Regions from separate parts of the Enterobacter cloacae complex sp. ECNIH7 genome, predicted to be linked through region 2. Evidence: predicted binding sites of a transcription regulator. Region 2 holds the regulator's gene; the other holds the start of a gene.
What was found. The regulator Fur, encoded in region 2, represses iron uptake genes when iron is present. The targets are predictions, from matches to a motif close to ATAATAATGAGAACNACTATCAA.
Positions count from the first base shown of each region.

Region 1 (4,425 bases), 2.2 Mb from region 2:
CTGAGTACGGTTTTAACTTCCACACCATGTACGGCGAGCCGTACTGGTGTGAAGACGCCTATTACAAGCTCACGCTGGCCCAGGTGGAAAAACTGGAAGAGGTGACGGCCGAGCTGCACCAGATGTGCCTGAAGGTCGTGGAAAAGGTCATCGACAGCGACGAGCTGATGGCAAAGTTCCGCATTCCGAAGCACACCTGGGGCTTTGTGCGCCAGTCGTGGAAAACGAATCAACCTTCGCTTTACTCTCGCCTGGATCTGGCGTGGGACGGCAAAGGCGAGCCTAAGCTGCTGGAAAACAACGCCGATACGCCAACCTCTCTGTATGAAGCGGCGTTCTTCCAGTGGATCTGGCTGGAAGACCAGGCCAATGCCGGAAACCTGCCGGAAGGCAGCGACCAGTTTAACAGCCTGCAGGAAAAGCTGATTGAGCGTTTTGCCGAGCTGCGCGAACAGCATGGCTTTAACCTGCTCCATCTCGCCTGCTGCCGCGACACGGAAGAAGACCGTGGCACGGTTCAGTATCTGCAGGACTGCGCCGCCGAAGCGGAAGTGGCGACCGAGTTCCTCTATATCGAGGATATCGGCCTGGGTGAAAAGGGTCAGTTTACGGATATGCAGGACCAGGTGATCAGCAACCTGTTCAAGCTATACCCGTGGGAATACATGCTGCGCGAGATGTTTTCCACCAAGCTGGAAGATGCTGGCGTGCGCTGGCTGGAGCCGGCCTGGAAGAGCATCATCTCTAACAAAGCCCTGCTGCCGATGCTCTGGGAGATGTTCCCCAACCACCCGAACCTGCTGCCAGCCTATTTTGCGGAAGATGATTACCCGCAAATGGAGAAATACGTCGTTAAGCCGATCTTCTCCCGCGAAGGCGCAAACGTCTCGATTATCGAAAACGGCAAGACGCTGGAAGCGGTTGAAGGGCCATACGGCGAAGAAGGGATGATCGTCCAGGAGTTCTGGCAACTGCCGAAATTTGGCGACAGCTATACCCTGATTGGCAGCTGGCTCATTAACGATCTGCCGGCCGGGATTGGTATTCGCGAAGATCGCGCGCTGATCACGCAGGATCTGTCACGCTTTTATCCGCACATTTTTGTCGAATAGGCCGCGGCCTGATGCCCTCACCCCGCCCCTCTCCCACAGGGAGAGGGGGCAAACACTAAACGGCAACCTGAGGTTGCCGTTTTGCTTTTATTATCCCACCTGCACCGACAGCATACTCAGACTGCCCATCTCGATACCGTCGACCGGGATCGTCACCGGCTCCTGACCATCCCACGCGCCAAGAACGTACAGCAGCGGCAGGAAGTGTTCCGGCGTCGGGTTAGAGAGCGAACCGCCTTCGTGATCCAGATAGTTCACCAGCGGGTGCTCCTCAGCCGGGCCTTGCCAGGTCAGGTTCGCTTTGACGTAGTCGTTAAAAGAGGTTGCCCACGGGTACGGCGTGTTCTCACCGTGCCAGCGTGCGGTACGCAGGTTATGCACCACGTTGCCGCTCGCCACCAGCATGATGCCTTCATCACGCAGGGTTGCCAGCTTACGCCCCATCTCCAGATGCCAGGCCGCCGGTTTAGTACTGTCGATGCTCAACTGCACCATCGGGATATCCGCGTCAGGATACATTTTAATCAGCACGCCCCAGGAGCCATGGTCAAAGCCCCAGGCTTCTTTATCCAGCGTCACAGGGACAGGTGCCAGCAACTCTACCAGCTTTTGCGCCAGCTCAGGCGAGCCGGGGGCCGGATAATGCGTGTCGTACAGCGCCTGCGGGAAGCCGCCAAAATCATGAATGGTTTTTGGCGCTTCCATGGCGGTCACGCCTGTCCCACGGGTAAACCAGTGCGCAGACACCACCACGATCGCTTTCGGCCGTGGCAGCGTCTCACCCAAAAGACGCCAGGCGCGGGTATAGACGTTGTCTTCCAGAACGTTCATAGGGCTACCGTGGCCTAAAAACAGGGCTGGCATACGGGAAGAAGTCATGGTGATATCCTTACAGAAGGTGTCAATTTAATGGTGCTACATTACGCGCAATGCGGCAAAGATGAACGCAGATAAGCGTGAAGATCATCATCAGGAAATTTGAATGTAAGGAATGTGTAAAGCCGGGTTTTAACCCTCGCTTTGCCAGAAATGAATCATTTATATTAATGATAATCATTATCAAAAGGAGCAATGCATGTCAGTCCCCTTGATCCTGACCATACTGGCGGGCGCCGCGACCTTCATCGGTGCGCTCCTCGGCGTGCTCGGCCAAAAGCCCTCTAACCGCGTACTGGCCTTCTCACTGGGCTTTGCTGCCGGGATCATGCTGCTCATCTCCCTGATGGAGATGCTGCCTGCCGCGCTGGGCACAGAAGGCATGTCTCCGCTGCTTGGCTACGGCATGTTTATCTTTGGCCTGCTGGGATACTTTGCCCTCGATCGGATACTGCCGCACGCGCATCCGCAGGATTTAATGCAGAAAAACGTGACGCCTATACCGCGCAATATCAAGCGTACCGCCGTGCTGTTAACGCTTGGCATCAGCCTGCACAACTTCCCGGAAGGGGTCGCTACCTACGTGACGGCCAGCAGTAATCTGGAGATGGGCTTTGGCATCGCGCTGGCGGTCGCCTTACACAATATTCCTGAAGGACTGGCCGTCGCCGGACCCGTGTATGCCGCAACGGGATCGAAACGCACAGCGGTGTTCTGGGCGGGCATTTCCGGGATGGCCGAAATCCTCGGTGGCGTGCTGGCCTGGCTGATCCTTGGTAGCCTGGTCTCTCCGGTAGTAATGGCGGCGATCATGGCAGCGGTAGCCGGGATCATGGTTGCGCTTTCGGTGGATGAACTGATGCCGCTGGCGAAGGAGATCGATCCAAACAACAACCCCAGCTATGGCGTGCTGTGCGGAATGTCGGTGATGGGATTAAGTCTGGTTCTGCTGCAGAGCGCAGGAATCGGGTAAAAAAACGCCGGGACTTCCCGGCGTTTTTATTTTCAGCTGGCTTTGCGCTCGTGCGCCTGGCGATACTCAACCAGATCTTCAATCGTGACCACCGGCATGTTGTGCAGGCGGGCAAAGGTGATGCACTCCGGCGCGCGCGCCATGGTGCCGTCATCGTTGGTCAGTTCGCACAGCACGCCAGCAGGTTTGAAGCCAGCCAGCGTCACCAGGTCGATCGTCGCTTCGGTGTGACCACCGCGGGTCAACACGCCGCCCGCCTGCGCACGCAGTGGGAAGACGTGGCCAGGACGGTGCAGATCGGATGGTTTGGCACCATCAGCAATCGCTGCACGTACGGTGGTCAGACGGTCAGCCGCAGACACACCGGTGGTCACACCATGCGCCGCTTCAATGGTCACGGTAAAACCGGTACCAAAGGCGCTGGTGTTGTTTTCGACCATCATCGGCAGATCGAGTTGCTTACGACGATCTTCATTAATACACAGGCATACGATGCCGCTGCCGTGACGGATGGTCAGCGCCATCTGTTCAACGGTCATGTTTTCGGCGGCGAAAATCATGTCGCCTTCGTTTTCACGGTTTTCATCGTCAAGCACCATCACACCGCGGCCTTCGCGCAGTGCATCCAGTGCATGTTCAACACGTTGAGTTGAAGTGCCAAAAGAGGAAAGTAGCGTCTGATTCATGGTAAAAAAACCTCATTAACATTATGGTTACCAGAATCAGGGCAGTCTTAGGAGCGCCGTATAAGCGGCAAAAAGATAACGTGAGCGGGCCCATGCCCGACTTGATCGTTACTCTCTCCCATCCGGACTCTAACCGTCGGCCCCGGAATTACACCGGATCTGCTGACCTTTGAGTTTTCACCCAAAGCGCTCGCGGGCTTTCAGCGTCACGCTGATTTACCGCCGGTGGGGAATTTCGCCCCGCCCTGAGAATAAGCGAGATAACTATAACGCTATTGATTATCCTGGGCAATGCATAAGCATCAAACAATTTTGTTTACCCCGGGCATGACGCGCTACAATGGACACTAACACTTTTCCATCAAGGGAAACGCCAATGATTGACCCGAAAAAAATTGAGCAGATCGCGCGTCAGGTTCATGAATCTATGCCAAAAGGCATTCGTGAATTTGGTGATGACGTAGAAAAGAAAATCCGCCAGACGCTGCAGGCGCAGTTGGTTCGCCTTGATTTAGTCAGCCGCGAAGAGTTTGACGTGCAGACCCAGGTTCTGCTGCGCACCCGAGAGAAGCTGGCGCTGCTGGAACAGCGTCTGACCGAGCTGGAAAACCGTAATACGCCGGAAGAAGTGAAGCCGGCACCGGCTATTCCACCGGTGGATGACCAGGAGTAAGTGCTGGTTGTATCGCCCGGTGGCGCTTCGCTTACCGGGCCTACATATACTACGCGTAGGTCGGGTAAGGCGCAGCCGCCACCCGGCATGAAAAACGGGCCAGCT
Region 1 covers NZ_CP017990.1:4,416,481-4,420,905, forward strand. Annotated here, with positions in the region: gene WM95_RS21910 (glutathionylspermidine synthase family protein) at 1-1,112, shown strand, start outside; gene ygiD (4,5-DOPA dioxygenase extradiol) at 1,203-1,991, opposite strand; gene zupT (zinc transporter ZupT) at 2,188-2,961, shown strand; gene ribB (3,4-dihydroxy-2-butanone-4-phosphate synthase) at 2,994-3,647, opposite strand; FMN riboswitch at 3,754-3,904, opposite strand; gene ubiK (ubiquinone biosynthesis accessory factor UbiK) at 4,024-4,320, shown strand.
Region 1: the regulator Fur is predicted to act here: its motif matches at 2,153-2,175, upstream of zupT (zinc transporter ZupT).

Region 2 (4,425 bases):
TATTCAACCGTACCGTAGGTCTGCGTGATACCTGGACGAAGATCGGCGAATAATATTGCTGGTCTGGTCAATGAGAGACAAACGCCGCACCATGCGGCGTTTTTTTATTTAACGATCAGGGTATTAAGACAGGGCCTAAAAAGGTGTGATAAAAATATCAGGTCAATGAGGTGCTACTTATTTTTTTAAAAAAAGTTTGTGTCATTACGAAAAACAAAAAGGTGATAAAAAAGGAAAGATAATCCATGTCTAGCCACTGAAATACCTGATAATTCCCCGCCATTGCTCGCCTCTCTGCGAATGTTACAAATCACTACCAATTATGTGCACTTCGTCATAATCCTGACTTTTGCCCGCTAAAAAGCATTGATAATTCGCGTCGCGAAAAATAACCTAAAGACGGTAGTTAATTCGAGGGTATTTAAAACTACCCCTGACCATTTGGTCTTTTTTATTTACGCCGCTTCAGGCGTTTTAATTCGTCAAAGAGGAATAATCTATGCGTACGTTCAGTGGCAAACGTAGTGCGCTGGCGCTGGCTATTGCCGGTGTGACAGCAATGTCGGGCCTGGTGGTGACACCAGAGGCGAAAGCGGCAGGCTTCATCGACGATTCTACCCTCACGGGCGGTATTTATTACTGGCAGCGTGAACGTGACCGTAAAGACGTCACCGAAGACAAATACAAAACTAACCTTTCTCACTCCACCTGGAACGCCAACCTGGACTTCCAGTCAGGCTATGCCGCGGATATGTTCGGTCTGGATATTGCTGCGTTTACCGCGATTGAAATGGCGGAAAACGGTGACAGCGCCCACCCGAACGAAATTGCCTTCTCCTCCAGCAACAAAGCCTATAAAGAAGACTGGTCCGGGGATAAGAGCGGTATCAGCCTTTATAAAGCCGCTGCAAAATTTAAATACGGTCCGGTTTGGGCGCGCGGTGGTTATATTCAGCCAACCGGTCAGACTCTGTTAGCGCCGCACTGGAGCTTTATGCCGGGTACCTATCAGGGTGCGGAAGCCGGGGCGAATTTTGACTACGGTGACGCGGGGGCGTTGAGCTTCTCCTATATGTGGACCAACGAGTACAAAGCGCCGTGGCACATTGAAATGGACAAGTTCTACCAGAACGATAAAAAAACCAAAGTCGATTACCTGCACTCGCTGGGCGCGAAGTACGACTTCAAAAACGATCTGGTGCTTGAAGCGGCATTCGGTCAGGCACAAGGCTATGTCGATCAGTATTTTGCCAAGGCCAGCTATAAATTCGATGTCGCGGGTAGCCCGCTGAGCACCAGCTACCAGTTCTACGGTACGCGCGACAAGGTCAGCAACGGTGGCGTCAACGACATTTATGACGGCACCGCGTGGCTGCAGGCGTTAACCTTCGGCTACAAGGTCGGTCAGGTTGATTTACGTCTGGAAGGCACATGGGTGAAGGCGGAAGGGCAGCAGGGCTACTTCCTGCAGCGTATGACCCCGACCTACGCCTCCTCCAACGGTCGTCTTGATATCTGGTGGGATAACCGCTCTGACTTCAACGCCGACGGCGAGAAAGCGGTCTTCTTTGGCGCAATGTATGACCTGAAAAACTGGAATCTGCCGGGCTGGGCCGTGGGTGCCTCTTACGCTTACGCCTGGGACGCAAAACCTGCCGATATGGCCACGCCGGACGCATACTACGATCCTAACTATCGCCTGAAAGAGTCTTCCTACAGCCTCGATGCTATCTATACCCTGCAGGATGGCCGCGCGAAAGGCACGATGTTCAAACTGCACTTCACTCAGTATGACAACCACTCCGATATCCCGAGCTATGCGGGCGGTTACGGCAACATCTTCCAGGATGAACGTGACGTGAAATTCATGGTTATTGCCCCATTCACCATCTTCTGATGAACGCACCGGCGGGCTGAGTCCCGCCGGTATGGAGACTGCACATGATGAAAAAAATCGTAATCGTCGCGTTGCTGGCATCAGGGCTGGTGGCGTGTGCTCAGAATCAGGCGCCGAAAGAGGACTCCCGTCTGAAGGAGGCGTATAGCGCCTGCATAAATACTGCGGAAGGATCGCCGGAGAAAATTCAAGCCTGTCAGAGCGTGCTGAACGTGCTGAAGAAAGAGAAAGCGCATGAGCAGTTCGCGACGCAGGAGAACGTCCGCGTGATGGATTACCAGGCCTGTATCCAGGCGCGTAAAACCGGTAACGATCAGGAAGTGGCGAAGCGTTGCGATAAGATCTGGAACGAGATACGCAATAACAATAAATAAGTGCTTTACGCCCGGTGGCGCTGCGCTTGCCGGGCCTACAAAGGTGTCATAGCCCGTGGGCCCGGTAAGCGCAGCGCCACCGGGCTTTTTCAGGCAAAAAAAAAGCCAACCTTGCGGCTGGCTCAGAGTATGAATACTGATTATTTCGCGTCGTGCGCGTGGTCGTCTTCGCGGCAGTCGCCTTCAGCGCAGTGACCGTAAAGATACAGGCTGTGGTTCGTCAGGCGGATGCCATGACGCGCCGCGATTTCACGCTGGCGTGATTCAATGGAATCATCGCTGAATTCAATGACCTTGCCGCAATCGAGGCAGATCAGGTGATCGTGGTGCTGCTGCTGGGTCAGTTCGAAAACAGATTTACCGCCTTCGAAATTATGACGGGTAACAATGCCCGCGTCATCAAACTGGTTCAGCACGCGATAGACGGTAGCCAGCCCGATCTCTTCACCCATGTCGATAAGACGTTTATAGAGGTCTTCCGCACTGACATGGTGATTGTCTGGACCCTGAAGCACTTCAAGGATTTTTAACCGAGGAAGCGTAACTTTCAGGCCAGCCTTCTTTAATGCGGTATTGTTGTCAGTCATGCGGAATCTGTCCTGTTGCTAAACGATTCACTTCTGTAGGAAGTGACAGAAAATGCACCCGGGATAATGCGTCTCATTATAGAACTGCCATGGCTAAATGAAAACTGCAAGTCTCAGGCAAAATATGCTTATAAAAACGTGGTATCACCAACAAACTTGCTCAATGGAAAACCACGTTTTATCAGGGAGACATTGTACAGGTCTGGGCGAAAAAGTTAAAAGATTGTAGCGATTAATTTAATCGGTTTGACCTGGGGCATGGGCGCAACCGCAGTTGCGCCGCGATAAAATCAGGCGTTCAGAATATCATCCAGGTGCAGTTCCTCGCGGATCTGCTTAACCCACTTCTCAACACGCTCTGCGGTCAGCTCTGGCTGACGGTCTTCGTCGATGGCCAGACCCACGAAATGATCGTCATCGGCCAGGCCTTTAGACGCTTCGAAGTGGTAACCGGCGGTCGGCCAGTGACCTACGATAACCGCGCCGTTCGGCTCAATGATATCGCGGATGGTGCCCAGCGCGTCACAGAAGTATTCGGCGTAGTCTTCCTGATCGCCACAGCCAAAAAGGGCGACCAGCTTACCGTTGAAGTCCACTTCTTCCAGCGTCGGGAAAAAATCATCCCAGTCGCACTGGGCTTCACCGTAGTACCAGGTTGGAATGCCCAGCAGCAGAATGTCATAGCCTTCGAGATCTTCTTTGCTGCTCTTGGCGATGTCATGCACATCAGCAACGTCTTTACCGAGCTGTTTTTGAATGTTTTTCGCGATATTTTCGGTATTGCCGGTATCACTGCCAAAGAAAATGCCGATGATTGCCATGAGTAAAATAACCTCTTGAAACTTAATAGTATGGTGGCGCAATTTGGCCACGGATAAGGGCAATAATAGCAGAACTGGCAACCCTGCGGAAACAGCTATCGCGCAGGACTGCACTCTGTGCTACATGAAAAGGGTAATTAAGGGAATTTTCAGACTTATGCCTGGCCGCGCAACGTCTCAAGCTGGGCGATCAGCATCTCTTCAATGAGCTCGCTACGGCTGATATTTCGGGCCTCGGCCAGCTCATTAAGTGCATCGACCGCGTCGGCGTTGAGCTTCAGTTCGACACGCTTAAGCCCACGATTTTTATCGCGTTTAAGCTGGTTGCGTTTATTGATACGCAGCTGTTCATCGCGCGAAAGCGGATTCGTCTTGGGTCGTCCCGGGCGACGCTCATTCGCGAACAGATCTAGTGTCGTACGGTCCGTTTGTTCTTTGGCCATGATTCTGAGACTTCGGGGGAAACACGCCGCCCTGCTAATGCCCGGGCGATAAGCGCGCCATCATACATCACCAAAAACGGCACGCCAACGACTGGACGCCTGCAGCCTTCCAGTCGCTTTCTTTTTAATCAATTTGCAGTATCAGCGAGATAGCGGCGAATGGCGCGCAGCACAGCATCCGGTTTTTCCGCATGCACCCAGTGCCCGGCACCGGCAATCACGTGGGCGCGAGCCTGCGGGAATTGGGCCAGCAGCGTGTCGCGGTACGCGTCGGTAACGTAAGGCGAGTTGCCGCCGCGAATA
Region 2 covers NZ_CP017990.1:1,452,856-1,457,280, forward strand. Annotated here, with positions in the region: gene glnS (glutamine--tRNA ligase) at 1-53, shown strand, start outside; gene chiP (chitoporin ChiP) at 500-1,897, shown strand; gene chiQ (ChiQ/YbfN family lipoprotein) at 1,945-2,271, shown strand; gene fur (ferric iron uptake transcriptional regulator) at 2,412-2,858, opposite strand; gene fldA (flavodoxin FldA) at 3,149-3,679, opposite strand; gene ybfE (LexA regulated protein) at 3,835-4,122, opposite strand; gene ybfF (esterase) at 4,251-4,425, opposite strand, start outside.